DNA from 4 places in the Pseudomonas sp. D4-21 genome. Region 1 is predicted to be linked to each of the others. Evidence: predicted binding sites of a transcription regulator. Region 1 holds the regulator's gene; each other region holds the start of a gene.
The links. Region 1 encodes FliA, which starts transcription of late flagellar genes. Its sites were predicted from a motif close to CTAAAGTTTNNNNNNNNNNNGCCGNTAA; they were not measured.
Positions count from the first base shown of each region.

Region 2: J3Q04_RS10845 (methyl-accepting chemotaxis protein) is a predicted target of FliA. The motif match lies at 2,134-2,161, and genes of this name have one in related genera.
Region 3: J3Q04_RS13540 (methyl-accepting chemotaxis protein) is a predicted target of FliA. The motif match lies at 3,961-3,988, and genes of this name have one in related genera.
Region 4: J3Q04_RS08545 (methyl-accepting chemotaxis protein) is a predicted target of FliA. The motif match lies at 3,961-3,988, and genes of this name have one in related genera.

Region 1 is NZ_CP071664.1:3,949,230-3,956,955, reverse strand. It holds gene flhA (flagellar biosynthesis protein FlhA) at 64-2,193, shown strand; gene flhF (flagellar biosynthesis protein FlhF) at 2,205-3,554, shown strand; gene fleN (flagellar synthesis regulator FleN) at 3,671-4,501, shown strand; gene fliA (RNA polymerase sigma factor FliA) at 4,498-5,241, shown strand; gene J3Q04_RS17585 (chemotaxis response regulator CheY) at 5,409-5,780, shown strand; gene J3Q04_RS17580 (protein phosphatase CheZ) at 5,799-6,584, shown strand; gene J3Q04_RS17575 (chemotaxis protein CheA) at 6,615-7,726, shown strand, end outside.
Region 2 is NZ_CP071664.1:2,367,842-2,375,567, reverse strand. It holds partial or broken gene J3Q04_RS10850 (polysaccharide lyase family 7 protein) at 875-1,485, opposite strand; gene J3Q04_RS10845 (methyl-accepting chemotaxis protein) at 2,212-3,834, shown strand; gene J3Q04_RS10840 (hypothetical protein) at 5,270-5,512, opposite strand.
Region 3 is NZ_CP071664.1:3,036,705-3,044,430, reverse strand. It holds gene J3Q04_RS13560 (adhesin) at 1-130, opposite strand, end outside; gene J3Q04_RS13555 (hypothetical protein) at 132-578, opposite strand; gene J3Q04_RS13550 (AAA family ATPase) at 885-1,409, opposite strand; gene pnuC (nicotinamide riboside transporter PnuC) at 1,406-1,969, opposite strand; gene J3Q04_RS13540 (methyl-accepting chemotaxis protein) at 2,205-3,839, opposite strand; gene J3Q04_RS13535 (undecaprenyl-diphosphate phosphatase) at 4,113-4,943, shown strand; gene J3Q04_RS13530 (DUF1294 domain-containing protein) at 4,940-5,362, shown strand; gene J3Q04_RS13525 (MmcQ/YjbR family DNA-binding protein) at 5,367-5,717, opposite strand; gene J3Q04_RS13520 (LysR substrate-binding domain-containing protein) at 5,714-6,622, opposite strand; gene J3Q04_RS13515 (FMN-dependent NADH-azoreductase) at 6,752-7,360, shown strand; gene J3Q04_RS13510 (alpha/beta hydrolase family protein) at 7,544-7,726, shown strand, end outside.
Region 4 is NZ_CP071664.1:1,914,198-1,921,923, forward strand. It holds gene J3Q04_RS08525 (PepSY domain-containing protein) at 1-300, shown strand, start outside; gene J3Q04_RS08530 (response regulator transcription factor) at 300-968, shown strand; gene J3Q04_RS08535 (ATP-binding protein) at 965-2,278, shown strand; gene J3Q04_RS08540 (Na+/H+ antiporter family protein) at 2,513-3,829, shown strand; gene J3Q04_RS08545 (methyl-accepting chemotaxis protein) at 4,029-5,708, shown strand; gene J3Q04_RS08550 (AI-2E family transporter) at 6,089-7,150, shown strand; gene J3Q04_RS08555 (hypothetical protein) at 7,147-7,329, opposite strand; gene J3Q04_RS08560 (hypothetical protein) at 7,419-7,613, opposite strand.

The DNA of each region.
Region 1 (7,726 bases):
GCAATACCCCGCCTGCGCCCCTTCCGGGCGTCAAAAGTTTGCTTCCAGGAACGGGGAATATTGGTGGATCGCTCTCAGTTACTCAGCACCGCGCGCAGCAACGTCGTAGACCTCAGCAGGGGCAATCTGGGCGTGCCGCTGTTGCTGCTGGTCCTGCTCGCCATGATGATGCTGCCGGTACCGCCGTTCCTGCTGGACGTGTTCTTCACGTTCAACCTCGCCTTGTCGATCGTGGTGCTGCTGGTGTGCGTATACGCCCTGCGCCCATTGGACTTCGCCGTCTTCCCGACCATCCTGCTGGTGGCGACGCTGTTGCGCCTGGCGCTGAACGTGGCGTCCACCCGGGTGGTGATGATTCACGGTCACGAGGGGCACCAGGCCGCCGGTAAGGTGATCCAGGCCTTCGGCGAAGTGGTGATCGGCGGCAACTACGTGGTCGGTATCGTGGTCTTTGCCATCTTGATGATCATTAACTTCGTCGTGGTGACCAAGGGCGCCGGGCGGATTTCCGAGGTGAGCGCGCGTTTCACCCTCGACGCGATGCCTGGCAAGCAGATGGCGATCGACGCCGACCTCAATGCCGGCTTGATCGACCAGAGCCAGGCCAAGCTGCGCCGTCTCGAAGTAGCCCAGGAAGCCGAGTTCTACGGGTCCATGGACGGTGCCAGTAAGTTTGTCCGCGGTGACGCCATCGCCGGCCTGCTGATCCTGTTCATCAACCTGATTGGCGGCATGGCCGTCGGTATCTTCCAGCACGGCATGGCTTTCGGCGACGCCGGCAAGGTCTACGCGTTGCTGACCATCGGTGACGGTTTGGTGGCGCAATTGCCATCACTGTTGTTATCCACAGCGGCGGCGATCATGGTGACCCGTGCTTCGGGCTCCGAAGACATGGGCAAGCAGATCAATCGCCAGATGTTCGCGTCGCCCAAGGCCCTGGCCGTGGCGGCCGGCCTGATGGCGGTGATGGGCCTCGTGCCGGGAATGCCGCACTTTTCTTTCCTGAGCATGGCGGCCTTGGCCGCGGGTGGCGCGTACCTGTTCTGGAAGAAGCAGAACGTGCAGAAGGTCCAGGCACTGGAAGAGGTCAAGCGCCAGCAGGAACTGCTGCCGTCGCCAGCGCGTGCCATGGAAACCAAGGAATTGGGTTGGGATGACGTGACGCCGATCGACATGATCGGCCTGGAAGTCGGCTACCGCTTGATTCCATTGGTCGATCGCAACCAGGGCGGCCAATTGCTGGCGCGGATCAAGGGCGTGCGCAAGAAGCTGTCCCAGGATCTGGGCTTCCTCATGCCCACCGTCCACATTCGCGACAACCTCGACCTGGCGCCGAGCGCCTATCGCCTGACGCTCATGGGCGTGATCCTGGCGGAAGCCGAGATCTACCCGGACCGCGAGCTGGCGATCAACCCAGGGCAGGTCTACGGTTCGCTCAACGGCATTACCGCCAAGGATCCGGCTTTCGGCCTGGAAGCGGTGTGGATCGAAATCAGCCAGCGGGCCCAGGCCCAGTCCCTCGGTTATACCGTGGTGGACGCGAGCACGGTCGTGGCGACCCACTTGAACCAGATTCTCTACAAGCATTCCAGCGAGCTGATCGGTCACGAAGAAGTCCAGCAACTGCTGCAAGTACTGGCCAAAGGCTCGCCGAAACTGGCTGAAGAATTGGTGCCGGGCGTGGTTTCGTTGTCCCAATTGCTCAAGGTGTTGCAGGCGCTGCTAGCCGAACAGGTTCCGGTGCGCGACATACGCAGCATTGCCGAAGCGATCGCCAACAACGCTTCGAAGAGTCAAGATACCGCCGCTCTGGTGGCTGCGGTGCGGGTCGGCGTATCCCGCGCAATCGTCCAAAGCATTGTAGGCACTGAGTCTGAGCTGCCTGTGATCACTCTGGAACCAAGGTTGGAACAGATATTGCTCAATAGTCTGCAGAAGGCAGGACAAGGCTCGGAAGAGGGTGTTCTGCTGGAGCCAAGCATGGCCGAGAAGCTGCAGCGTTCGCTGATCGAAGCAGCCCAGCGGCAAGAGATGCAAGGCCAACCGGTGATCCTGCTGGTGGCCGGTCCGATTCGCGCGATGCTTTCGCGGTTCGGGCGCCTCGCGGTCCCGGGGCTGCATGTGCTGGCGTACCAGGAAATACCGGACAACAAGCAAGTGACCATCGTTGCGACAGTAGGGCCCAACGGCTGAGGTAGTGGTTTATGCAAGTGAAGCGTTTTTTCGCCGCCGATATGCGTCAGGCCATGAAACTGGTTCGTGACGAGCTGGGCGCTGAAGCAGCCATCATCGGCAACCGTCGTATCGCCGGCGGTGTCGAGCTGACGGCAGCCCTGGACTACAAATTGTCGGCGCTGGCCCCTCGCGTTCCGAACATGGAGCTCGAGGACGAGCTGCGCAAGACTCAGTCGCGCATCGCCAGCGCCCAGGCCGAGTTGAGCCTGCGCAGCAGCGAAGGCTCGGCCAGCGCGGGCACCAATCGTCAATTGTTCGCCGGCCAGCCACTGACCGCAGGCCTGCCGCTGACCGCTGCCGAACCGCTGATCGAGCCGACGCCGGCCGAACCGCGTCGTCCGGCACCGGCACCCGTTGCCGCAGCCGCGGGCGTTGATCCCCGTGCCCTGGACTCGATGCGCTTCGAACTCAACAGCCTGCGCGAGCTGATGGAAGTCCAGCTCGGCTCGCTGGCCTGGAACCAACTGCAAGGCAGCCGTCCGGCCCAGGCCAACCTGTGGCGTCGCCTGCAACGCATTGGCCTGTCCGGCCCGCTGGCGCGCGACCTGCTGGCATTGATCAGCGACATCGACGAGCCTCGCCAGGCCTGGCGCATGCTGCTGGCGCACCTGGCGCGGATGATCGCCACGCCGGAAGTCGAGCCACTGGAAGAGGGCGGAGTAATCGCCATGGTCGGCCCGGCCGGCATGGGCAAGACCACCACTCTGGCCAAGCTCGCGGCCCGTTATGTACTCAAGTACGGCGCCCAGAGTATCGCCCTGGTGAGCATGGACAGTTTCCGCATCGGTGCCCAGGAGCAACTCAAGACCTTGGGCCGGATCCTCAATGTGTCGGTGACCCATGTGGATCCGGGCCAATCCCTGGCCCAGGCGCTGGAACCGCTGATGCGCAAGCGCGTCGTACTGATCGACACCGCCGGCCTGCAAGCCAGCGATCCGGCCCTGCGCATGCAGCTGGAAAGCCTGGCCGGGCGTGGCATCAAGTCAAAAAATTATCTCGTGTTGGCAACCACCAGCCAGAAACAGGTTCTAACCGCCGCATACCACAGTTACAAACGCTGCGGGCTGGCCGGCTGCATCCTGACTAAGCTGGACGAAACGGCAAGCCTGGGCGAGGTGTTGAGCCTGGCGATCGGTCATGAACTACCGGTGGCCTACCTGACCGACGGGCCGCGGATCCCGGATGATTTGCATCTGCCGCGCCGTCATCAACTGGTCAGTCGTGCCGTGAGTGTGCAAATGCAGGAAGAACCCAGCGAAGAAGCCATGGCTGACATGTTCGCTGATATCTACCACAGCCCGACCAAGCAGGTTGGCTGAGGTATTCATGAATATTTTTTGTACCTACATCGATGGTCTGCCATGCATTGTTCCGTATGTGAACGCGCAGCCAGTAATGTGGCCTCCGTCTAAGTAAGACAAGGTAAAGAACGAACATGGGCAGCATGCATCCCGTACAGGTGATCGCGGTGACCGGCGGCAAAGGTGGCGTCGGGAAGACTAACGTGTCAGTGAACTTGTCCCTGGCTCTGGCAGAGCTTGGCCGACGGGTCATGCTGCTGGACGCCGACCTGGGCCTGGCGAACGTCGACGTGCTGCTGGGGCTCACACCCAAGCGCACGCTGGCGGACGTGATCGAAGGGCGCTGTGAATTGCGCGACGTGCTGTTGCAAGGCCCCGGCGGGATTCGCATCGTGCCGGCCGCCTCCGGCACCCAGAGCATGGTTCACCTGACCCCGGCGCAGCACGCCGGCCTGATCCAGGCCTTCAGCGACATCGGTGACAACCTCGATGTGCTGGTGATTGACACGGCTGCCGGTATTGGTGACTCGGTGGTCAGTTTCGTGCGCGCCGCCCAGGAAGTGTTGCTGGTGGTCTGCGACGAACCGACGTCGATCACCGACGCCTACGCGCTGATCAAACTGCTTAACCGCGACTATGGCATGAACCGCTTTCGCGTCCTGGCCAACATGGCCCAAAGCCCACAGGAAGGACGCAACCTGTTCGCCAAGTTGACCAAGGTCACGGATCGCTTCCTGGACGTCGCCCTGCAATACGTCGGCGCAGTGCCTTACGACGAAAGCGTACGCAAGGCTGTCCAGAAGCAACGTGCCGTTTATGAAGCTTTTCCTCGTTCCAAATGCGCCCTGGCGTTCAAGGCGATCGCCCAGAAGGTCGACACCTGGCCGCTGCCGGCCAACCCACGTGGGCATCTGGAATTTTTCGTCGAGCGTCTCGTGCAACAAACAGCAGGGCCCGTGTTATGACAGCCAGCGGTTACAACCATCTCTACAAAAAATCGGCACGGGACGCCCAGTACGAATTGATCGAGCGTTACGCGCCACTGGTCAAGCGCATCGCCTACCACTTGCTGGCGCGTTTGCCGGCCAGTGTCCAGGTCGAGGACTTGATCCAGGCGGGCATGATCGGCCTGCTCGAAGTGTCGAATAAATACGACGCGAGCAAGGGCGCCAGTTTCGAGACATACGCCGGTATCCGTATCCGCGGGGCGATGCTCGATGAGGTCCGCAAGGGCGACTGGGCGCCGCGTTCGGTGCATCGCAACACCCGCATGGTCAGCGACGCGATTCGTGCGATTGAAGCGAAAACCGGGCGAGACGCTAAAGATCACGAAGTTGCGGCCGAACTCCAGTTGAGTCTCGATGATTATTACGGGATTTTGAACGATACCTTGGGCAGTCGCCTGTTCAGTTTCGACGACCTGTTGCAGGACGGCGAACACGAAGGGCTGCACGAGGACGGCGCGAGTGCTCACATGGAGCCGTCGCGCGACCTGGAAGATGAACGTTTCCAGAGCGCCCTGGCGGATGCGATTGCCAATTTGCCGGAGCGTGAGCGACTGGTCTTGGCGCTGTACTACGACGAAGAGCTGAACCTCAAGGAAATCGGTGAGGTCCTGGGGGTCAGCGAATCGCGGGTCAGCCAGTTACATAGCCAGTGCGCGGCCCGCTTGCGGGGGCGTTTGGGGGAGTGGCGAGCGCGCTGACGAGCAGTGTGGGGACGCTGCGAGCGGGGCTGGCATGGCGTATGCCGGGCCAGTCTCCATCCGTTGTGCTCCATACCGTTGTCGAGTGTTGTGCCGGATTGATTGAAATGGCGCGTCCAGGTGCTGGGCGCGTTTAAGACTGCTTGGAGGTCGAATTGGACAAGAACATGAAAATCCTCATCGTTGATGACTTCTCAACGATGCGGCGGATCATAAAAAACCTGTTGCGTGACCTCGGGTTCACCAACACGGTCGAGGCCGACGATGGCACAACCGCCATTCCGGTCCTCAACAGCGGGAGCATCGACTTTCTGGTGACTGACTGGAACATGCCTGGCATGACCGGTATCGACTTGCTGCGCCACGTGCGCGCCGACGAAAAACTCAAGCACCTCCCGGTGCTGATGGTCACTGCCGAAGCCAAGCGCGAGCAGATCATCGAAGCGGCCCAGGCCGGTGTGAACGGCTATGTGGTCAAACCCTTCACGGCCCAGGCGTTGAAAGAGAAGATCGAAAAAATCTTCGAACGCATCGGTTAACGGCGCCACGGGGGAGCTATGGACAACGAATCTTCAATGGGCGATTTCGAATCGACCCTGAAAAAACATGCCCGCGAACTGGTAGACAGCCTTGAAAAGGGCCGCTTCGGCGATGCGGTTCAAATGATTCATGAGCTCAACCAGACCCGTGATCGCGGTCTGTACCAGGAAGTCGGCAAGCTCACCCGTGAACTGCACAGCGCGATCGTCAATTTCCAGATCGATCCGAACATGCCGCAGGCCGAGGAAGTCTCGCAGATCACCGACGCCACCGAGCGCCTGGGTTATGTGGTCAAGCTGACCGAAGCCGCAGCGAACCGCACCATGGACCTGGTGGAAAGCGCAACGCCCCTGGTCAACGGCCTGAGCGAGGAAGCCCAGGCGTTGAGCACCGATTGGGGACGGTTCATGCGTCGCGAAGTGGGCGCCGAGGAGTTCCGGGAGCTGGCCCGTCGGGTTGACGGTTTCCTGGCGCGCAGCAGCGCCGAGAATCGCGCCGTGGCCAGCAACCTCAACGACATTCTGCTGGCCCAGGACTACCAGGACCTGACCGGCCAGGTGATCAAGCGTGTGACCCAACTGGTCACCGAAGTGGAAAGCAATTTGCTCAAACTGGTGTTGATGGCAAGCCAGGTCGACCGCTTTGCCGGCATCGAACACGACCGTGAAGCGATGCTCGCTGAAAAAGATCCACAAAAACATCTCTCTCAGGGTGAAGGTCCGCAGATTCATGCCGATAAAAGAGAAGACGTTGTGTCCGGTCAGGACGATGTGGACGATTTGCTGTCCAGCCTTGGATTCTAAGTTTTAGCCCTATTTTAGGAGCAGCCATTAATGAGCTTCGGCGCCGATGAAGAGATCCTTCAGGATTTCCTGGTTGAGGCCGGCGAGATTCTAGAGCAACTATCCGAACAGCTGGTCGAGCTGGAAAGCCGACCTGATGATGCGGATCTGCTCAATGCAATTTTTCGCGGTTTCCACACTGTAAAAGGAGGCGCCGGCTTCCTCCAGCTTAATGAGCTGGTGGAGTGCTGCCACATTGCCGAGAACGTGTTCGACATCCTGCGCAAGGGTGAGCGTCGCGTCGACTCGGAACTGATGGACGTGGTGCTCGAGGCCCTGGATGCGGTCAACAGCATGTTCAGCGAAGTGCGCGAGCGCTCGCCGATCACCCCGGCCACCCCCGAGCTGCTCGCCGCGCTGTCGCGCCTGGCCGAGCCGCAGTCGGCTGACGAGGCCATGCCCGTTGCCGAGCCTGTGGTCGAAGAACCGGTTGCGCAAGAATCGGGCGACATCACCGATCATGAATTCGAATCGCTGCTGGACTCGCTGAACGCCGTCAAGGCCGAAGCCGAGGCTCCGGCCGCGCCCGCTGCGCCAGCCGCCGATGCCGCTGCCAGCGATGAAATTACCGACGATGAGTTCGAATCGCTGCTCGACCAACTGCACGGCAAGGGCCAGTTCGCCCCCGATGCGGTCGTAGCGCCGGCGGCCCCGGCTGCGCCAAAGGCAGCGGGGGATGACTCCGACATTACCGACGACGAATTCGAAGCCTTGCTCGACCAGTTGCATGGCAAGGGCAACTTTGCCGTCGACGCGTTGGATTCGGCCATCGCTTCGGCGCCGACCCCGGCCAAACCAGTGGCAGCGGCAGCCGGAAGCGACTTGATCAGCGACCACGAATTCGAATCGCTGCTCGACGAGCTGCATGGCAAGGGCAAGTTCAGCGAAGTCGGCACGGCCGCCGCCGCGCCTGCCGCTGCCGCCACGGCTGCACCCGCCGCCAAGGCCGCGCCGAAGCCGGCCGCCAAGGCGCCGGAACCGAAAGCCGAAACCCCGAAGCCTGCCGCCGCAGTGGCGCCAGCCCCGGCTCGCGCGCCTTCCGCCGCGCCCGCCGAAAAACCGGCGAGCGAAGCCGAGACCACCGTTCGCGTCGACACCGCGCG
Region 2 (7,726 bases), 1.6 Mb from region 1:
TGGTGCTTGCGAGTTTGTTCCAGTCAGCAATATGCGCAACGGAATAAACGCAGGTTACGGCGCTGTACCTATCGGCATCGGCAGCTGAATCCATCTCCGGACGAGGTTTGCCTTGGGGCTACGGCTCAGTGCAACGCCGGCAATCGAGGCGCCGGGTTGGGCACACTGTTGACTGGCCTGGACTATGAACGATTCTGAATCGGAACGGCGTCTTAACGGTATGGAATACCGGCTTGAACCGCTAAAAGTGGCGTCTGCTTACATCAGATGGATCGCATTTGCGCCGAGTTAGAAAGGTGTGTTGGCCGGACGCATACGCCCCACCCGGCCACCGGCTCCGCCCTTCCCGCTGCGACGCCTAAGATTCAACGATTGGAGTCGAAACGATGCTCACCGAATACCCAATTTCTGAGAGCAGTTGTACGAATATCAGCTTGCCTTGAAGCCGCTGTGCTGGAGCTGACCTTGAAGGTAGGAGGTGCAGCAAATATCGGCCTAACGCCCCAGTTGCCCTCCAAACCATCGGAGGTCACGACGGCCTATCACACGTCCACCCTTGGGCATGCGCTCAGGCCCGCGAGAGGCGTAGCGTCAGGATGTCCCGAAGCAGAGGTCAAGACCTTCCGTTAGCAACTCGCTGATGTTTCGCCCGTTGCATTCTATAGCCGGTAGCCCGAGCGGCCTCATCTCTCGAATCCCGAAGACGACGACCACCACTCTTCAAGACGCGGATCGAGCAGCGGTCGCCTGCTAACCACCTGACTCTGTGAGAGGTTACTCTTCCGATGTAATCTACGACGAAATATTGCCAGCCAAAGTGAGTGCGAAAGCAGCGCGTTTCATCAGGGCCCTCACCACCGTACCTTCCTTGTGACTAGATTTTGTGGTGGACCTCCAGCATCCTGGACGTCACTCTTCCGCCTTCGGTGTCGTACCCAGTATTATCTTGCACATATGCACCTGCTTTGAAATACAGTGGCTTGGTTTTCCAACTCGAATCGATGGTGGTTTTCCAATGGTATCCGGCAGCACTAATGCTCAGCGCTCCTTTTGGGCTGAGATGAAGCTGGTAAGAAAAGTTGCGGTTGAGCTGAACTCCAGTCGAAATTGTAACGACCTGACCCGTTTTGTCATCGGGACGCATGCGCACCTTCGCGACTATGCTTCCGGTAGAAGTTGATTTTTTTATATTGAAACTCCAGTTTCACCATCGGACTGTTGCTGTCCTTATTGTGAATCTAACCGATCACAATCTTGCCGGTGCTGGGCACTTGGTTGATAGCCAGACTCGCCCGAAATTTGTTATCTGCCGCCGGATAACGCCAATTGCGTAGACTGCCGTCACTGTTAGTTTCCCGCAATTCGCTGCGTGTATAACTAGCATTAGCTGTTTTGGTACCGGTCACAGGCACCCAGAAAAAAGGTTGCCATTTTCAGAGCTAAGTATTTATCCTTAAATCCTCGCGCCAATCGTGGGGTTTCAATTGTAGTTGGCGGGCTACCGTCCCCTACCTAGTCACCAGCATCCTGCTATTCGAATAGGCGTAATCGTTGCATCTGGATCCTGGTCTGGAGCCGGAGCCGGAGCCGGAGCGATGTGTAGCCGTTGCACATCGCTTTGCAGCATATGTGACTGAAAAATGTATCAACGGAGCATTGAATTCAATAAATATTCTTCGCGGAGTTTCATACGCGCCAAGCGATAAAAGTTCAGCGCAGAGTCTCTGCTCATGTATCGGTCATCAAAAGCATCTTAAACCTGCGGATGGCCGCCACTCGCCAGACACCTGGGCTACTTCTTCACGAACCGCAGCGACCCCACAATACCAATCGGCACATGCTAGCAAACAACGTCTCGGAGGCGTATGGATTGATCGGTTGGCAGTCGCCGCACGGCTTGCGACCCCTGTTCTCGACAGAAATGACCGGACGCGGATACAACCGAGACTGGATCGAGCGCCCGCTGGCTCACGTCGACATCAGCTTCATCCGCGACGTGCACAACCACGCAGCCTACTTGAGTTCGCACCGCACGTTGAGGTAGCAGTGGGCGGATCTTATTGCTCTATATGCAGTTGATTCGGACAGGAAAACGCTGAAATTCTTTGCAACAAAATTGAAACGCGTTCACTCCTCAAGACAGCTACGGACCAACCGATAAATCGAGCATTAACGCTGCGATCCCGCGGCGCCACTAATGGCAGGCTTCGTATGTTGACCCGTAATATAAGCATATCCATCAGATCAGCCATTGGTTTCGGTATTATCGGCATTATTGTCCTTGCGCTCGGGTTATTCTCATTAAGCCAGATGAAGGACATGCGTAAAGGTTCCGCAGAAATTGACCAGAACTGGCTTCCAAGCATCGTAACGCTAGGCGATCTTAATACCGACATCATGCGCATACGCGCTCTGACTATGCGAGCCCTCCTCGTCAATGGAGAAAAATTGACCCAGACGCTGGAGGAGCTCAACTCCTTGACTGCCAACGTAGACAAATTAAACGCAGCGTATCTAAAAAATGTTACTACAATTGAAGAAAAGGAAGGCTATGACCAATTTTTGACCTTCCAACGACTGTACTTTATTGAGCAGAGAAATATTCTTTCTCTGATTAATCAGGGGCAACGTGAGCTGGCCATACAAGCAGTAGGTGGCCCGATGTCTGGTCACGCAGATGATATGACTCGGACGCTCGATAAACTCCAAGGGATCAATGCGGAAGAGGCTGGTAAAGCCGCAGCCCGCTCAGCCGAGACGTACGAAGCCTCCTTCAACTGGGTCATCATATTTATTGTCATAGCGGCTGTCGCCACGGTGGTCTTGGCTTTCGTATTTACGCGCAGCATTACGGGACCACTTAAGCAAGCGATCACTGTTGCGGAAACTGTGGCCTCAGGTGACTTATCTAAAGAATTCTCTGTCGTTGGCAGCGATGAGCCGGCACGTCTGTTAACTGCACTCAAGACCATGCAAGGCCGTCTGCGCATTACCATCCGCAGCATTTCGGACGCATCAAACCAGTTGGCCTCAGCGGCGAAGGAACTCAATTCAGTCACCGAAGTCTCGACTCGCGGATTACATCAGCAGAATTACGAAATCGAGCAAGCCGCTACCGCTGTGAATGAAATGACTGCCGCGGTAGACGAAGTAGCTCGTAATGCTGTATCTACATCCGAAGCGTCCGGCGCTTCTAACGCTACCGCTCAGCATGGTCGTCAGCAAGTTATGACTACCGTGGAGTCGATCAATCTTTTGGCTGGAGATGTTACAACTACGGCAACGCAAATCGAGCAGCTTGCGGGGCAAGTGATAAAAATCAGCTCTGTGCTTGATGTGATCCGTTCGATTGCTGACCAAACGAACCTACTTGCGCTGAACGCAGCAATTGAAGCTGCAAGGGCAGGCGATGCTGGGCGTGGATTCGCCGTCGTCGCTGATGAGGTTCGGGCACTGGCCCACCGCACTCAGAAATCAACCGAAGAAATCGAGCAGGTGATCAGTGGTGTGCATAAAGGTACTGACAAAGCGGTTCAAGCGATGCAATCGAGCAATGCGCGTTTAACCATTACACTTGAAGTTGCACGATCGGCTGGTGACGCGCTAGACGCAATTACCCATTCTATCAGTCAAATCAGTGAGCGAAACTTAATGATTGCAAGCGCTTCGGAAGAGCAAGCCCAGGTCGCTCGGGAGGTGGATCGCAATCTAGTGAATATTCGTGACCTCTCGTTACAAACCTCTGCCGGTGCTGATCAAACTAGCGCAGCCAGTCAAGAATTGTCATCGCTGGCCGTCCAGCTTAATGGACTAGTTACTCGATTCCGTATTTAGGCAAATTCCAGTGCGGTGCCGTAGCGCCAGCGTTTGCCTCGGGAGTTTGGATCTTCAGCAGGCAATAGCAAATGATCTCGTTAATATGCGGTTTTTTAGAGAAACCGTTTATGAGTATCGAGTCGCTCGCTGCTGCCAATCCAAACCCTTCACCCTGCGTAAATTCATCTCACCTTATTGGTGACCTGCAGGAAGAAACCTTGATTTTTGCATAGTGAACAAGGTTAAACATTGGTATTCTAAAAGTACGTTCGCTATCTATTAAGGGATGGAGGCGATAATAGAAGCCCCGGAGTCGCGAACCTTCGAGGCTTTGCATTCTCCGCCGTTCGGGACTGCTACGATTCAATGCTCACATAATCAACGAAAACCAGCCCGCGCACTAGGCTGCAATCAACGAGCTGTCCAATAGGATCGAGCTGCTAGGCCTCCTGCTGGGTCGCTGATCACGTCCGCGGCACCCCGGACGTGATCGACAAGAACGAGGAGTTCATGAAGATGTCTCTAGCAATCCTGATTCCCCCTGGACTGAATAGCGCGACTCGTCCCCTCCCCTCGCCAGACTTACCCCGCCTCTATAGCTGTATATCCAAACAGCATTAAGAAGTCGATCCCATCATGAATTTTGAACAGGCCAAGGCGCTGAGGATTCAGCAGTGGCGCGAAACGCTCGACAACCAAGACCTGGGATGCGGACCCGGAGGCGTACCGGTCCTGCCTGCTTGCGGCAAGTGCCAGATTGGCCGGAGAACGGCTGGTTGATCGCATTGAACAATTCGAGATGGACGAACTAGCAAACTCGGCTACTGGCTCGCCGTGGAAGAGCTGCAATGGACAACGGTCCTATATCACAGCGCGCCCCACTACTACATTGTAGCGCGAGACGACTCCCCCGATCTGGGCACGATTCGACAGCCAACGTTTTCGGAAAGAACCGAGGGCCGCCGCCTGCACCTTTACGATGGGAACGTCTTTCGCCTAGGCGGGACTGTGAAGCTGATTTACAGCTCTGCGACCACCACCGGCGTAATTGAAGAACTTTTGCTCACCCTGGAGGACGGTCATCAGTTCCGCCTAGTCGAGAGGAGAAGCGTGAAACGTTGGGACATCGGTACTTAGGGTGGCGAAGCGCAGGCCAAGTCATGTTCGCCGGCCGAGCTCGAAACCATTCTCGAGCACGAACGCCAGATCTTCTTGAAGGCTGACGATCTCGACTGCGTGTCCGCCGAGAGCCTGGCTCTACAGCAATGCCTCACAGTGGTGGATGAGTGGGAGAACGACACTAAGGAAATGCTGAAAAACGTCGCAATTTGCTAACGAGCCACCCTCAGCCTCACACACCGGGCTAGATTGACGCCGCCCTCAACCCCACCGCTGACTAGGAAAGCCAAGCAATTTAAACCGACAAGGCAACGTAACAGCAGGGAACGCTCATTCAGGGAAGCTGACTGTCGACCCACTGCTCTCCGACTCCGATTGCTTCGGTAAGGGCGTCGAGGTAGCTGGACCAGGGTCCTTTGAGTTCTCCTACGGTGCTTGCCAATCCTGGCACATCACAGTTCACCAAGATATGCGCAGCTGTCGGTGCCGCGTCGTTGGGGCGCTTCCAGTCGAATTTCAGGAACAACTGGTGGCCCCTGTAGGTGTGTGCGACGGGCAAATCCAGATTATGAGACATGGCCCTCTCCTTGAGCTACATCAAATACCGGCAATCTTCACCATTACATGCAATACCTCTATCGAGGCTAAAAGCCCCACCATCGCGACCGCTCCAAACACTCATCATTCGGCCGAGGTCAGCTTGACAGAGTCGGCTAGTCTGGAGCAAATTCTGTTGTTTTGTTTACGAACGCGTTCCAGCGGTCATGAGCATCATGCTGTCGTTCAGTAGCTGCATCCCACGCAGGTCCCGAAATGCATTTGGAAGAAACAAGCATCATTAGGCCAGTTGTGGCGGCCTCAAGCTCCAATAGCAGTTCGTGAGCCTCAATCCTAAAGTCGTCGATAGTTTTCATATTATTTGTCCCAGGCGGAGCCAACCGCCATCTAGAAACGATATCCCTTAAGTCTGATATCGGCCGAATACGCCGAAAATTCACCCGGTTTCTCGCCAGTACGAAAATCCCTCCCTTGCACGTCAGCCAGACACATCGTTTTGGCTCTCGGGGCGCGCTGGATATTCGTTAAAAAGCAGGAACCATTCCTAGTGCGGCTTTGACGTGTCACGGCCTCACCCACTCGCGCCCTTAGTTTATTTTCAGATTGATCATCCTGCGCAAATCAGCGCAGGCATGCTCATATTTCTGGTGAGCCGCTAGAACCTTCGCTATAAATTTGCCGACTATTTATTGGCGCCCCCAATGTAATGAAGTCAAGCTATCCATCTAAAGTCTTCCGCTATAGAGACCAGGACGGTCATGCCTATCGACAACAATCGAAAAGGAAGCTGACCTCTGCGCGCTGTTCATCCAGGTATTCAACGAGCTAGCCGGCTGGCCCTGCTACCCAGAGGCCAGGCTCGACGTGCTTGTTGTGCACGAAGATGGCCGGCAGATCGGCGTCGGGGCCAAGATGCAGTTGAACTGCCAAAGTAGCTGACCAGCCCCTTCCCAACCTTGGCAAGGACCACTACGGAAGAGCTGGGTCTGATCACCGACTGCTGATCATAAGCAATCACCGATGCCAGTGCTGGCATAGCGAGGATGCTGGTTCGCCTCGGTGTGAGAATAACACTGCCTAGGGGAAACTCAGTCTTCAACGGTGCCCTATTCACTGATGACCGCTTCTACAATCTCGTCGAGGCGAGCAGCAGGACCTCAATGCTCTTTGAGCAGTTGCCGCATGACTTGAGCCCGTCGGAGCGTTGCCAGGCTCCGATCCTAGTTACCCATTTATTGGTCGGCGCTCCCTCTCCGGTTCGCCTAACGCGTTGGAGTGGCGGCCCTTAAGTTCTCGCCCTCCTTTGTAGTCAGGGGGTTATCCACGGTTAAATACATCGCAAGCCACGGTATCGGCACGTCTACTTGAACGCAGGCGCCCGGCAGCGAGCGGCATGGCTCGCCTAAGGGCGTCGTTCGCGGCACCTTGATCGAGACGGAACACATGCCGGCTTTTGATACCGGTCTATACCGCCCGGCCAACTGTGTGCTCTAAGGGCGGAGGCCTGGTTTACAGCCAGGCCGTCGGTAACGCGCTGCTGCGCCACTGGTTCAGCCACTAAATTGCCCGCCGATGGGAGGCACGGTCGCCGTCATCCTCACTGGCGACTTATTCCTCTCGATCAACGATCGAATAATTGGCCAAACGCATCGCATGCCTAGCCACCACCTTGGGCTCGCACAGTTGAGCCAGCGGCTCGGATACGCTGGCGAGCGGAGAACTTCAGCGAGCCAGGGGGTTGTTCTTTCTATCGCTTGGTGCACGGGTAATACGACGTTGAACGTAGCCCCGACCCCGGCCTCGCTGCGCACTGAATGGTGCGGTTATGTTTTTTCACAATGCCGTCCGATGAGGACTATCCTAACCCAGAGCCTTGTCCGATAGGTTTGGTCGTAAAAAATGGGACGAGTAATTTTTCGAGCGCGTCGCGGGGAATGCCGCACCAGGTGTCCGAACTTCGATCTGTGTGGTTTCGCCATCAACGCCGGTGCACAGCGTAAGGTGCCTCGTTCAGGGCCGATCGCCAGATCCGCGTTGGTTTTGCGCGCAGCCTCAACACGATAACCGAATATTGCTGCTCAACACGGCAAGGTGCGCAGCAGCGCGTTGATAGAGAAACTCATTAGCTTCGAACGCTAGAGGATGCCAAATACAACGTCTTAATTACCGTGCCGCCGACGGACCCAGAGTAGTTAGTTTAGAACCTCTGCCCTTCGCAGAAAGTTTTCGATAC
Region 3 (7,726 bases), 910 kb from region 1:
GGTTGACATTGAGGTTGCCGGTATAGCGACTGCCGGAGTTCTGCAGATCGGCATGGCTCACCGCCACGCCTGGATCGGCGAGCACGGCGGATGAGCCGAGCAGCGCGATCAGGAGCCAAGTCGAATTCATCTCACTGGCCTCCCGCCAAGCGGCCCAATGGGGCCAGGCCGGAACTCAGCGAGCGGTTGATGGTGCCGGAAATGGCGCCGCCGCTACCGCCACCGTGTCCAGCGCTCATGCCCGGCATGCCGTTGGGATTGGTCACCACGTTGAGGCCTTGCACGCCGGTATTCGGATTGACCGTGTTGCGGATCGTCGAGCCGCTGGCAATGCCGGCGAATTCGCCGTCGCTGAGCTCAGTGCTCGCGGTTGCCTGGTTGATCCGATCGGAAGGGTTGGCGTTGACGGTGGTCGGGTAGGGGTCTTTGCCGCCGTTGCGACCGATATGGACGGGCTGCACGTCACGGTCGAGTACGATGACGCCGTTGCCCTCGGCTTGTGCCGGCAGGCTGAGCGTTGCCGCGGTGGCGCAGCCGAACAGCAACAGACAGGTCAAGCTTGTGTTGATAGTCCCCATGACTTCGTTCCTTCTGCACTTGGCGCTGGCCCTAGTCAGCGTTGCGAAGGAGCGGAGCAGGTGTTGTGCCGGATTTCGAAAAGCGCGGGTTTTCAGTAAGTTGCGGGAATGACCAGGCGAGCGTCAGGCAATCTGTTTCATCGATGAAACATGCCTGCCGACGGGCTACCGGCCACAGGCCACTGTTTGGCCCCAGAACCGGGGTTGGAAGAAGGTGTATCAGTGACTTGACAGTCAGGCTGCCAAACCCTTGAGGCGGCGGTGGATCCGCGTTTGGCGAGAGCGGGATGTATCAGGGATGAAACATCACGCTTGGAGCAACCGGGAGACGGCAGCCAGAACTTGCTCGCGGCGCTGCGCCCAGTCACCTTCGATTTTCAGGAAGGGTTGCCGGTGGCGAACCAGCCAGTCTTCAATGGCATCAAAAAAAATCACCCGTTCGGCGAGGGCAGGCTGACAGCGCAAACCGTCGCCGATCCATTCGACCTGTTCGGGGCTGAGGAGCAGGTGTAAGTCGTAATGGCGTGCCAGCAGGGCCGGTTCGAGCCAGGCCGGGCAGTCGCCGAACAGCGTCTGGCTCCAGAGGATATTGCTCAACAGGTGCGTGTCGAGGATCAACAAGGCCGGTTGTCGCGCCCGGGCCGCATCTTCCCAGGCCAGTTGCCCCGTGGCGATAGCGGTAATGTCGTCCAGGGACGTCTCGCGTTGGGTCTGTTCCATGAAGTGGCGCACGTATTCATCCACCCGCACGCCGCCGAAATAAGTCTGCAACTGGGCCGCCAACCAGCTCTTGCCGCTGGATTCCGGACCGGTCAGCACCACCACCTTCATGTGCGCAGCGCCGGGTCGGCACGCCATTCCCGCCAGCCTTGCACCGCCAGCAGGGTAAACAGGGCGTAAAGGGCGGCGGTCAGGTACAGATCCTTGTAGATGAACAAACCCACGAAAGTCACGTCGAGGACAATCCACAACGGCCAGCACTGCACGCGTTTCTGTGCCATCCACCACTGGGCAACCAAGCTGAACCCGGTGAGCGCCGCGTCGAGCCAGGGTTGCGCGGCGTCGGTCCAATGGGCCATCGCACCGCCCAACATCAAGCTACCCGCCGCACCGATGGCAAGGCCGAGCCACACCGACGGCGCGCCCAGGCGAGTGACCTGGCGTCCCTCGTGATCGCGCCCGGCGCGGGTCCACTGCCACCAGCCATACAGCTGCAGAACCGCGTAGACCACCTGCAACAACATGTCGGAATAAAGCTTCACTTCGAAGAAAATCCAGCTGTACAGCAGCACCATGACCAGGCCGATCGGCCAGCACCAGGGGTTCTGCTTGACGGTCAACCAGACAGCGATCACGCCGAGGGCTGCGGCAAACAGTTCAAGCCCGGACATGGCGATTCCTTGGGGAAGTCGGAGAGGGCGGGGATTGTAAACGCTATGGGGCGCAGAGCTCCAACTTCAGCGCTGAAAGCCTTGGCGCTATCGCGAGCAAGCTCACAAGGGATTACGGTGTAAATCCGCACTCCAGATCATCTCGCAACCCTGTGGGAGCGAGCTTGCTCGCGATGGCGCCGGGTCAGCTGGCATCCATGTTGGATGTGCTAGCGCATCGCGAGCAGGATGCATCTCAGACCCGGAACTGCTTGAGCAACCCGTTCAGCTGTTCGCTCAAGTCTTTCAGGCGCGCGCTCGCCAGGCTCGACTGCTCGGCGGCCACGGCGGTGCTGTGGGAGAGGCCGGCGGCCTGGGTGACGTTCTGGTTGATGTCTTCCACCACATGGGCCTGTTGAAGAGTGGCGCTGGCGATGGAAGCGTTCAGGCTGTTGAGGTTGCGCAAGGCTTGGCCGATGGCGTTGAGGCTGGCACCGGCCAGGCCCGCTTGTTCGATGGTCAACTGCGAGGCCCGGCTGCTGTCGCTGATGACTTTCACCGCGGCTTCGGAGTGGTTTTGCAGGCGTTCGATCATGGCCTGGATTTCCGCCGTGGATTTCTGCGTGCGCTGGGCCAGCAGACGCACTTCGTCGGCCACCACGGCAAAGCCGCGGCCTTGTTCGCCGGCGCGGGCGGCTTCGATCGCGGCGTTGAGCGCCAGCAGGTTGGTTTGTTCGGCGATGGAGCGAATCACCTCCAGCACGCTGCCGATCTGGGTGCTTTCACTCGCCAGGGTGCGGATCACTTCCACGGCCTGGTCGATGGTCTGCGAAAGCCGGTCGATCTGTTGCAGGCTGCCGTCGATGTTGACCTGGCCTTGCTGGGCCTGGGATTCGGCGTCGCGCATTTCGCTGGCGGCATGTTCAGCGTTCTTGGCGACGTCCTGCACGCCATAGGTCACTTCGTTGATGGCGGTCGCCACCAGTTCCATCTGTTGGGATTGCTGCTGGCTGCGCTGCTGCGCCTGCGCGGCGTCGTTGCCCAGTTCGCTGGATGATTGCCCCAGCGCGCTGGCAGAGCTCTGCAACTGGCCCACGACTTGCCGCAGTTTTGCGGTAAAGGCGTTGAAGTGTCGCGCCAACTGGGTGACTTCGTCCTGACCGTGGGTGTCGAGGGTGCGGGTCAGGTCGCTTTCACCGCTGGCGATGTTGGCCATGGCGTTGACGGTGTCCTGAAGCGGACGGACGATGCTGCGCACGATCAGCGTCAGCAGCAGGCCCATGACCAAGGTAATCGCCAAACCGATCAACGCGGCCTTGATCACCTGGGACTGGAATTCTGCCTGGACGTCATCCACATACACACCGGAGCCAATGATCCAGCCCCACGGTTCGAACAGTTTGACGTATGACGTCTTGCCGACCGGCGCGTCGGCGCCCGGCTTGGGCCAGAGGTAGTCGACCATCCCGGCGCCCTTGGCCTTGGCGATGGTGACCATCTCGTTGAACAGCGCAAACCCGTTGGGGTCGCGGATCGCCGAGAGGTTCTGGCCTTCGAGTTTGGGATTGGTGGGGTGCATGACCATGACCGGCGTCAGGTCGTTGATCCAGAAGTAGTCGTTCTGGTCATAGCGCAGCCCGCGGACGGCGCTGAGGGCCTGCTTCTGCGCCGCATCGCGCGTCAGCGTGCCGGCGGTTTCCAGGCCATGGTAGTAGCTCAACACACCGCTGGCGGTCTGGACCACGTGTTGGGTCTTCTGCACCTTGGCCTGATACAGGTCCGTGTGGATCTGCTTGAGCATAAACGCGCCCAGCGTGAACAACATCACGATGGCCACGACCAGGATGAGCCACAAGCGTCGGCTGATCGATACACTGCGCAAGCTATTCATACGCTGTCACTCCGGTTCTTATTCTTGTCATTTAACGACGGCCGGCACTTTAACGCTCGGCAGGTACGCGTGATGGACCTGGGTCATGACGCGGCAGCGTTATCAGGGCTTGTCTGATAGGATTTCGGCCCCGCAGCGCAAAACCTGAGCCGGTTCTGCTTTTTTCATTGGTTTTTTTTGCAAGGTCGCGGTTATCGTGCAGCCCGCTGCGCTCGCCGCGTAATGTTTGAATATAGAAAGGCCTGGATAGACAGGCTTTTTTTTGGGGGATGAATGGATTTGTGGACTGCCTTTTCGGCATTGATTCTTGGCGTGGTAGAGGGCCTGACGGAGTTTCTGCCGATTTCCAGCACGGGGCACCAGATCGTTGTTGCGGATTTGCTCGGGTTTGGTGGCGAACGTTCGATGGCGTTCAACATCATCATCCAGCTCGGCGCGATCCTGGCGGTGGTCTGGGAGTTTCGGCGCAAGATTTTTGATGTGGTGTTGGGCCTGCCGACCCAGCCCGGCGCCCGTCGATTCACCGCCAACCTACTGATTGCCTTCTTTCCCGCGGTGATATTGGGCGTGCTGCTCGCCGACTGGATCCATCATTACCTGTTCAACGCCATTACCGTTGCGACGGCGCTGGTAGTGGGTGGGTTGGTGATGCTGTGGGCCGAGAAGCGCCAGCACACGGTGCACGCCGAAACCGTCGATGACATGACATGGAAGGACGCCCTGAAAGTCGGTCTGGCCCAGTGCATCGCGATGATTCCCGGCACCTCCCGCTCCGGGGCAACCATCATCGGCGGGCTGCTGTTCGGCCTGTCGCGCAAGACCGCCACGGAATTCTCTTTTTTCCTGGCAATGCCGACCATGGTCGGCGCGGCGGTTTACTCCGGCTATAAATACCGCGAATTGTTCGTTCCGGCGGATTTCCCCGTGTTTGCCATCGGCTTCATCACCGCGTTCATCTTCGCCATGATCGCGGTCAAGGGCCTGCTGCGCTTCATCGCCAGCCACAGCTATGCAGTCTTCGCCTGGTATCGGATTGCGTTCGGCCTGTTGATCCTGGCGACCTGGCAGTTTGGCTGGGTGGACTGGACAGCGGCCAAGCCATGAACGATTCAGGCCGGCGCGGCGCGCGTCACACCAGCGGGGCCGTGCAGAACCTGCGGCTCAAGCTGGGCGTGTTCGCGCTGCTGTGCGCCTTGCCGCTCGCTGGGTCGCTTCTGCTGGGGCTGCAAGGCGAGTCCTGGGTGCCGATGACAGCTTACGGCCTCGTCAGTGTCGTGGCGTTTTTGCTCTACTGGAGCGATAAGCGCAAGGCGCGTTCGGACGCCTGGCGCACGCCGGAAAATGTGTTGCACGCCGTCGAGCTGGCCGGTGGCTGGCCCGGTGCGTTGCTGGCTCAACAGGTGTTTCGCCACAAGACCCGCAAGGTTTCGTTTCAGGTGGTGTTCTGGTTCGTCGTGTTATTGCACCAGGGGTTCTGGGTGGATCAGTTGTTCCTGGGTGGGCATCTGCTGGCGTTGTTCTAGGACGCTACAGCAACAACCCAACCTGCGTCCGCTTCGGCAATTTGCTGACCACCAGTTGATGGGAGCGTTGCAGAAGCCCCCGCAATTCGTCATCGCCCAGCGGGTAGGGCACGTTCATGATGATCCACTGCGCCCGGGCCAGATAAGGCGCGGGGTGAATGCCGGGCCGGTCGCAGTGGCCTAGAAACAGGTCCTTGTCGACCTTGAACGCCAACGAATCACTGCGCAGGCCCTGCAAGGCGAACATCTTGTTTCCAGCGATGGAAAATACCCGCACGCCGCCCCACTTGTAGTCTTCCCTGACCCCAGGCAGGCCCAGGCAAAACCGTGCGACATCCTCTTCGCTCAAGCTCATAGCGTTTTCTCTCCACATTGTTCAAACGCCGCCACCAAATGATCGATCCAGGCGCGCACCGCCGGCAGCATACCGCGCCGGTGAGGATAAACCGCCAAGAGCCAGCCATCGGGGGATGACCAGCCAGGCAACAACTCCACCAACCTGCCGTCGCGCAATTCCTCTTCGCAATACATGCTCGGCAGCAGGGTAAAGCCCAGGCCGGCGAGGGCGCAGGCGCGGCGCACGATGAAATCATCGATGCCCAGGCGCGCTTCCAAGGCCAGTTCGGTGCTTTGGCCACGGCGGTCAAGCAGGCGCAGGTGAACCTGTCGATCTGCTTCCAACGCCCCCAGCACCGGCAGTTGCCGTAGATCCTCCGGAGTTTCGATTCGCCGCCCCTCGGTAAAGGCGGGGCTGGCGACCATGATCAACCGGGCCTGGCGCAAGCGGCGGGTCATCAACAGTGGGTCCTCGTCACCCAGGTCTCTCACCCGCAGCGCCACGTCGATGCCTTCGCTGACCAGGTCCACCCGCCGATTGAGCAGAATCATCTCCAGTTGGACCTGCGGGTATTTCGCCAGGAAAGTTTCGATGATCGATGGCAAAAACTGGTGCGCCAATCCCACCGGGCTCGACACCCGCAGCCGTCCACGGGGCTCGCTGGACATGCTCGCCACGGCCTCGTCGGCCATCTCCGCTTCCAGCAACATCGCCTGGCAGTGGCGAAGGTAGCGTTCGCCCACGGCGGTCAGCTTCAGTTGGCGAGTCGTACGTTGCAACAGGCGAGCATTGAGACGCTCTTCCAGCTCGGCTATACGCCGTGACAGCCGCGACTTCGGTATGCCGAGCAAGCGCCCGGCCGCCGCGAAGCCGCCGGCCTCGACCACCTTGGCGAAGTAATAAAGATCGTTGAGGTCCTGCATGGCCAGCTCGATTGTCCTGTCAGTGGAACAAACTATCGCATTGTTGGTATCTTATCGGCTATTGGTTTCATCGATAGGATTGTTCTCAATTGATCGCCTGGTCGCGATCCTCACTTGGAGAGCACTCACATGAAACTGTTGCACATCGATTCGAGCATCCTCGGCGACAACTCCGCTTCGCGCCAATTGAGCCGTGAACTGGTCCAGGCTTGGACAGCCGCCGAGCCGGGCATCACCGTCACTTACCGCGACCTGGCGACCGATGCCATCAGCCACTTTTCCGCCCAGACGCTGGTCGCCGCCGGCACCAGCGCTGAGCTGCGCGATGCTGCCCTCAAGCACGAAGCCGACCTCAGCGCATCGACCATGGCCGAATTCCTTGCGGCAGACGCCGTCGTGATCGCTGCTCCGATGTACAACTTCAGCATTCCGACCCAGCTCAAGGCCTGGATCGACCGCATCGCCGTGGCTGGTCAGACGTTCCGCTACACCGAAGCCGGCCCCGAAGGCCTGTGCGGCGGCAAGAAGCTGGTGATCGTCTCGACCTCCGGCGGCCTACATGCCGGGCAACCAAGTGGCGTAGGCCATGAGGACTACCTGAAGCAAATGTTCGGGTTCCTGGGCATCACCGACATCGAATTCGTCCGCGCCGAAGGCTTGGCCTACGGTGATGACATGCGAAGCAAAGCGATAAGCGAAGCCAAGCTGCAGATCGGCCAGCAATTCGCTGCCGCGTAAGGCTTGCGTAAAGGCGCCAGGCGCTTCGGGCAACCTTTGCAAAACCCTGTATTCTCGTCGTCATGAAGCGGCTGGAATACGGGGTTTTTTCGTATGTCGGCGCTGGGCTGGATGGCGCAGGATATGCACGGCCAGAACGCTAACGACGGGGCCTTCCCCGTGCGTGCGAAGGTGGAAGATTCGATGACACGTGTTGGTGCAGCATTACTGCTTTGTCTGTTTGCCAGCCTCGGTCCGGTGCAGGCCGCGCCGGCGCCGCATCCGCATTGGAGCGCCGGTTTCCATGAGTTGGATTTTCTCGATCCGCTGGACCAGCAGCCGATGCATGCCATCGCGTTCTATCCGTCCACCGCCAAGGATCAGTCC
Region 4 (7,726 bases), 2.0 Mb from region 1:
TTACGCGCCCGCAGCCGCTGGGCGCTGGCGCTGCTGGCGTTCTGTTCACTCGCCATGGCCCGGGACCTGGACCAGGACGAGGCCCTGCAACTGCGCCAACAGGGCGTGATCCTGCCGCTGGAGCAATTGCTCCAACAAGCGCTGGACCGCCATCCTGGCGCCAAGTTGCTGGAGGCCGAGCTGGAGGAAAAGCACGGCGTCTATATTTATGAGGTCGAGCTGCTGGATACCGACGGCGTAGTGCGCGAACTGGACCTGGAGGCCGCTACCGGCCGTTTACTCAAAGATAAGGAAGACTGATGCGCCTGCTCCTGGTGGAAGACCACGTTCCCCTGGCCGATGAGCTGATGGCCGGGCTTGCGCGGCAGGGTTATGCGGTGGATTGGCTGGCCGATGGTCGTGATGCGATCTACCAGGGCAGCAGCGAGCCCTACGACCTGATCATTCTGGACCTGGGCCTGCCGGGCGTTCCTGGGCTTGAGGTGCTGACGCAATGGCGAGCCGGTGGCCTGGCCACGCCGGTGTTGATCCTCACCGCCCGCGGCTCCTGGGCCGAGCGCATCGAAGGGCTCAAGGCCGGGGCCGATGATTACCTGACCAAGCCCTTTCACCCCGAAGAACTGCACTTGCGCATCCAGGCGCTGCTGCGTCGTTCCCACGGCCAGGCCAATCAACCGACGCTCCAGGCGGCCGGGTTGCACCTGGATGAAGGGCGCCAGTGCGTGATTCGTGACGGAGCGGAGATCCAGCTGACCGCCGCCGAGTTCCGCTTGTTGCGCTATTTCATGTTGCACCCCGAGCAAATCCTCTCCAAGAGTCATCTCGCCGAGCACCTGTATGACGGAGAAACCGAGCGCGATTCCAATGTGCTGGAAGTCCATGTCAACCACTTGCGGCGCAAGCTGGGGCGCAACGTGATCGAAACCCGTCGCGGCCAGGGATACCTGTTCGGCGGGCAGACGCAGTGAGATCCATCCAACGGCGCCTGAGCCTTGGGCTGATCGGTGTGATGGTCGTGGTCGGCCTCGTCCTGGCGCAGACCAGCCTGTGGCTGTTCGAACTGGGCTTGCAGCGTTATCTGGAAGCGGGGCTGCGTAACGACAGCGAGAACCTGTTGGTGGCTTTGGTCCGTGGCCCGCAAGGTTTGCAGTTGGACGAGCGGCGCTTGTCACCGGCGTATCTGCGGCCGTTTTCCGGGCACTATTTCCGCATCGATTTCGCCAACGAGCATTGGCGCTCCCGCTCCCTGTGGGACCAGGAACTGCCCCGGCTCGACCATCCGGGCCTGCACAGCAATCTGCAACTGGGCCCCGAAGGCCAGAGGCTGCTGGTACTGCGCACCGACTATCGGCGCTTGGGCCAGGCAATTTCCATCAGCGTGGCCCAGGACTACACGCCCGTGCGGGACAGCTTCCTGAGGATGCAGCAGGTCGGCTTGGGGCTCGGCCTGGCCGGGTTGCTGCTGATCCTGTTACTCCAGCGCCTCACGGTACATCGCGCGTTGCGTCCGTTGGAAAAGGCTCGGGAGCAGATTGCCCAGTTGCAGCGCGGGCAGCGCTCGCAGCTCGATGAGCAAGTGCCCAGGGAGCTGGAGCCACTGGTGGCGCAGATCAACCATCTGCTGGCCCACACCGAAGACAGCCTCAAGCGCTCACGCAACGCCCTGGGCAACCTGGGCCATGCCTTGAAGACCCCGCTGGCGGTGCTGCAAAGCCTGGCGTCGAACGAAAAGCTCGACCCTTATCCGGAACTGCGCAAGTTGCTGCTCGAACAACTGGAGCAGGTTCGCCAGCGCTTGAACCGCGAACTCAATCGCGCCCGGTTGTCCGGTGATGCGTTGCCCGGGGCGCACCTGGACTGCGACGCCGAACTGCCGGGATTGCTGGCGACGCTGAACATGATCCATGGCGAGCATCTGCATCTGGCCTACGTCGGGCCGCCCGGCTTGCACCTGCCTTGGGATCGTGAAGACCTGCTGGAACTGCTGGGCAACCTGCTGGACAACGCGTGCAAATGGGCCGACGCCGAAGTGCGCCTGAGCGTGAGCGAGACGGTCGAGGGCTTCAGCATGGTGGTGGAAGACGATGGGCCGGGCATCCCCGCGGAGCGCCGCGACCAGGTATTCAGCCGAGGCACGCGGTTGGATGAGCAAACCGACGGCCACGGCCTGGGGCTGGGCATCGTGCGCGACATCGTCGACACCTGGGGCGGGACGCTGGCGCTGGGTGACAGCGAGTGGGGCGGCTTGAAGGTCGTGATCGACTTGCCCAAGCGCTGAAACACGCTAATGGTGCCGCTGAGCCCTGGGGGAGCGAGCTTGCTCGCGATAGCGTCAGTTCAGCCAAATGAATATCAACTGACCCACCGCCATCGCGAGCAAGCTCGCTCCCACACTGGATCGGCAGTGAATGCGAAACCCGCCGCATGACCCTTGCAGCTTGCCGCCGCTTCCTGCAAAGTCGCGACCTTTTTGTCCGGTGGCTTTCCATCGCTGTGCTTTGAGGTAACGATGATAAATGCAGTAATTGCGGCGGTTGGCGTCATGCTGGTGCTCAGCCTGTCCCGCGTGCATGTGGTGATCGCGCTGATCGTCGGCGCATTGGTGGGCGGCCTGACGGGCGGCCTGGGGATCGAGGCGACGCTCAAGGCGTTCAATGCAGGCCTGGGCGGCGGCGCTACGGTGGCGTTGTCCTACGCATTGCTGGGTGCTTTCGCCGTGGCGATCGCCAAGTCCGGCATGGCTCACGCCTTGGCCGACAAAGCCCTGGCCATGGTCGACCGCCAGGACGCCGCCGGCGGCACGGGCGTCAAGTGGGTGCTGATCGGCCTGCTGGGTACCGTCGCGGTCGCTTCACAGAATATCCTGCCGATCCACATCGCCTTCATCCCGCTGCTGGTGCCGCCACTTTTATATGTACTGACCAAGTTGCAGATGGACCGCCGGTTGATCGCCTGCGTCATGACCTTCGGCCTGATCACGCCCTATATGTTCCTGCCGGTGGGCTTCGGCAATATTTTCCTTAACGAGATCCTGTTGGCCAACGTCGCGAGAAGTGGCGTGGACGTCAGCGGCATCAACATCACCCACGCCATGGGCATCCCGGCGCTGGGCATGGTGTTTGGCCTGGCGCTGTCGTTTATCACCTATCGCAAGAAACGCGTCTATGACCTGAAGAAAATCGCTCGCGCCGAGCAGGTGGCGGTGCGCTATAACCCGCTCAGCCTGTGGGTGGCGGGGTTGGCGATCGCGGCGGCCTTTGCCATCCAGCTGCTGCTCGACTCGATGATCATCGGCGCCCTGGCCGGCTTCCTGATCTTTTCTGTCTCGGGTGTGGTGCGTTGGCGCGAGACCGATGACCTGTTCACCGAAGGCATGAAGATGATGGCGATGATCGGCTTCATAATGATCGCCGCGTCGGGGTTCGCCGAGGTGATGAAGGCCACCGGTGAAGTCCAGAGCCTGGTTGAAACCTCGGCGGCCTGGATCGGCCACAACAAGGGCGTCGGCGCATTGCTGATGTTGCTGGTGGGATTGTTGGTGACCATGGGCATCGGCTCGTCGTTCTCCACGGTGCCGATCCTGGCGACTATCTTTGTGCCGCTGTGCCTGCAACTGGGTTTCAGCCCGCTGGCGATCGTCTGCATCGTCGGCACCGCCGGCGCCTTGGGCGATGCCGGCTCGCCTGCCTCGGACTCGACGCTGGGCCCGACCTCCGGCCTGAACATCGACGGCCAGCATCACCACATCTGGGACACCGTGGTTCCGACCTTCATCCATTACAACCTGCCGTTGCTGGTGTTTGGTTGGGTGGCGGCGATGGTGTTGTAGGCCAAGACCGCGTTGCCTTCATCGCGAGCAGGCTCGCTCCCACAATGGATCGCATTTTCCTGTGGAAGCGAGCTTGCTCGCGATGGGGCCCTTGAATTCAGCGACCCTGCCAACTGACTGTTCACCTTGTCCTACAGTTTTGCCGTGGGCTGCCGTTAACCCAGCTAACCACACCATAAAACCTACAAGAGTGAACAGCATGCGCCTGAGCTTGAAGGCTAAAGTCCTGTCCCTGGCAATACTGCCGGTATTGCTGTCCGCCGTGATCATCAGCCTGACCACTGCGTTCATCTTGAAGGAACAGGCCAGCAAAGAAGTCCAGCAAACCCGCGAGCGCCTGCTCAGCGAGGCCAAGGCCACCCTACAGAATTATGTCGCGGTCGGGCTGACGGCCATCAAGCCGCTCTACGATGCCGCCGCGCCCGGCGATAACGAGGCGCGTGCCCAGGCGATCAAGTTGCTGTCCAATATCAGCTACGGCAAGGACGGCTATTTCTTCGGCTACGACTCCGAGACTATTCGTCTGTTCAAGGCCAACAGCCCTGATGGTGTGGGCAAGAGTTTCAAGGACAACCGCGATCCGAACGGTGTCTACGTCAACCGTGACCTGGTGAAAGTCGCCAAGGACGGCACGCATTACCTCGAATACAGCTCGCCGCTGCCGGGCAGCAAAGACCTGGTGCCGAAGCTCGGCTACACCGAATACTTGTCCAAGTGGGACCTGGCGGTGGGCAGCTCGGTGAATCTGGATGGCATCGAAGGTCAGGTGGCGTTGGTGGAAGCCAAGGTCCACGATCGGCTGCAAGGCGTGATCCTCAGCATCGTCGGGATTGCCGCCGTGGTGTTGCTGGTGATCGCGGTGGTGGGCCTGGTGCTCGCCAACACCATCCTGCGTCCGTTGCACCTGATGAAGGACAACCTCGACGACATCGCGGCGGGAGAAGGCGACCTGACCCGGCGCCTGGCGATTACCAGCCAGGATGAACTGGGCCAACTGGCCGGTTCGTTCAACCGTTTCGTCGACAAGATCCACGGCCTGGTGCGGCAGATCACCGACATGACCTCGCAGCTGACCGGGCTGGTGACGCAAGTCTCCGAGCAAGCCCAGCGTTCAGAGCAGGCCATGGAACGCCAGCGCCACGAAACCGACCAGGTCGCCACCGCGATCAACGAGATGTCCTCCGCCGCCCAGGAAGTCGCCCGCAGTGCCCAGGGCGCCGCCGTCGCGGCCCAGCAGACCGACGAAGAAGGCCAGTCGGCCAAGCGCGTGGTGGCCGGCAGTATCCAGCAGATCCATGCGTTGGTGAACGATATCCGCAGCAGCGGCGTGTCCTTGGACAGTCTGCAACAGGACGTGGCCTCGATCGTCAGTGTCCTGGGAGTGATTCGTTCGATCGCCGAGCAGACAAACCTGCTGGCCCTTAACGCCGCCATCGAGGCCGCGCGGGCCGGCGAAGCGGGACGCGGTTTCGCGGTGGTCGCCGATGAAGTCCGTGCCCTGGCCAGCCGGACCCAGCAAAGCACCCAGGAAATTCAAGGGATGATCGACCGGTTGCAGTCCGGCACCCATGCGGCGGTGGAAGCGATGCGCCGTTCCAGTGAGGCCGGCGACGGCACGTCGGAACGGGCCAATGAGGCCGGCGCTTCACTGGACACCATGGCGCAGCTGATCGGCACCATCAACTCGATGAACGCCCAGATCGCCAGTGCCGCCGAAGAACAGACCGCGGTAGCCGAAGAAATCAACCGCAGCGTTCACCAGATCGCCGTGGCCGTGGACAGCGTTGCCGACGAAACCCAACTCGGCGCCCAGACCTCCCGCAGCCTGGCCGACCTGGGCCAGCGCCTGGGCAAGCTGGTGGGGCAGTTCCGGATCTGATTCGGGCAGCAGGAGCTGCCGAAGGCTGCGATCTTTCGCTTTCGATCCAGATGTGCCGCCTGGCTTGCCAGGCCCTATCGGAAGCGGAGGATCGCAGCCTTCGGCAGTTTCTGTCGGTCATCCTGTGGGAGCGAGCAAGCGCGCTCCCACAGTTGTTCTTCGCCGCCTGCATTGCCGGATCAGTGCCTGGGCTATGGCTCGCGCACCCTGTATCAACACGCCGAACGGCACATCCACCGCAATGTCGGGTCGAAAAGCGGCGGGGTAGGCCACGTCCGGCCAGGCGGTATTGGTTTGTGTTCATGGCGCGCAGCAGACGCGACGGCACTCCGGCGAGTCCTGGCGGACTAATGTGTATCTGCCAAGGACATGGAAAGCAAATGAACCGCAAGAACCTCCAAAACAAATCGCAGATGTTGCTGCTGATCCTGGTCAGCATCGCCTTCGTCTGGATCCTGCTGCCGTTCTACGGAGCGGTGTTCTGGGCCGTCATCCTGGGCATCGTCTTCGCGCCGCTGCAGCGGCGGCTGCAATTGAAACTCAACTGGCCGCGCAACCTCACGACGCTGCTGACCCTGACCAGTTGCATGCTGATCGCTGTCTTGCCGGTCATCGTCATCAGCACCTTGCTGGTCCAGGAAGGCGCGGCACTCTACAAGAGCCTGGAAAGTGGCGAGCTGGACGTTGCCGATTACCTGGCCCGCTTCAAGGAAGCATTGCCCCCGTACTTCCAGCACCTGCTGGACCGTTTTGGCCTGGGCAACCTGAGCGGGTTGCGGGACAAGATCGTCAAGAGCGCGATGCAGGGCAGCGAATTCTTCGCCACCCAGGCGTTCAGTTTCGGCCAGGGGACGTTCCAATTCCTGGTGAGCTTTTTCGTGATGCTCTACCTGCTGTTCTTTTTCCTGCGCGACGGTCCGGAACTGGTGCGCAAGGTTCGCTTTGCCGTGCCATTGGCGGAGCACCAGAAGCGCCGCCTGCAGTTGAAATTCAACCGGGTGGTGCGGGCGACGGTGAAAGGCAACCTGTTGGTAGCGATTACCCAGGGCGCACTGGGCGGCTTGATCTTTTGGGTGCTTGGCATTCCGACAGTGCTGCCCTGGGCGGTGCTGATGGCGTTCCTGTCGCTGCTGCCAGCCGTGGGAGCGGGCATCGTCTGGGCGCCGGTGGCGGTGTATTTCCTGCTGTCGGGGGCGATCTGGCAGGGCGTCGTGCTGACCCTGTTCGGTGTATTCGTGATCGGCCTGGTGGATAACTTCCTGCGACCGATCCTGGTGGGCAAGGACACCAAGATGCCCGACTACATGGTCCTGGTCTCGACACTGGGCGGGCTGGCGGTGTTTGGCCTGAACGGCTTCGTCATCGGCCCGTTGATCGCGGCACTGTTCCTGTCGTGCTGGGCGTTGTTCGTCGAAAATACGCCTCGGGTGCAATTGCCTTAGGCGCGCAGCAGATAGGGACCGATGCGTTGCGACATGGCCTGGGCAGCGGGCAGTGAAGTCAGCGGACCGCTGATGGTCACGCCGTCCTGCACCAGATACCAGCAAGCCAGCAGGCCTCGTTCCCTGAGCGGGGCGGGGACGGCGCTGCCAATGACAGACATGATTTGAACCTTGGGCATGGGAAACCTCCATCAATCGATGGGGCTACCTTACGTCTCATGAAGGATGGGGAAAAATCAACGGCTTCAATAGTAGGAATCGATGCCGCTCAATCGACCACCAGGTCCAGCATGTGCACCACTTCCTGCTCGTTGAGCAGGCCCTTGCGGACCAGGCTCTCCGCGAGCAGGGAGAGGAACTTGGCGCTGCGGTGGCCTTCCAGGTGCTTGAGCTCGGTCAGTGCGTTGTACACCTTGCTCGAGGTGCACAGTCCCACGATGCGGTGAGGGTTTTGTGTTGGCATGGCTTCGTCCTTGTTGTTATGAAGCTGCAATGGCGGACCGGGACAGTTTGCGGCACGGCCATGACGCTCAGGTGACAGCTTGGGATTGGGAAAAACAAAGCAGGATTCAGACC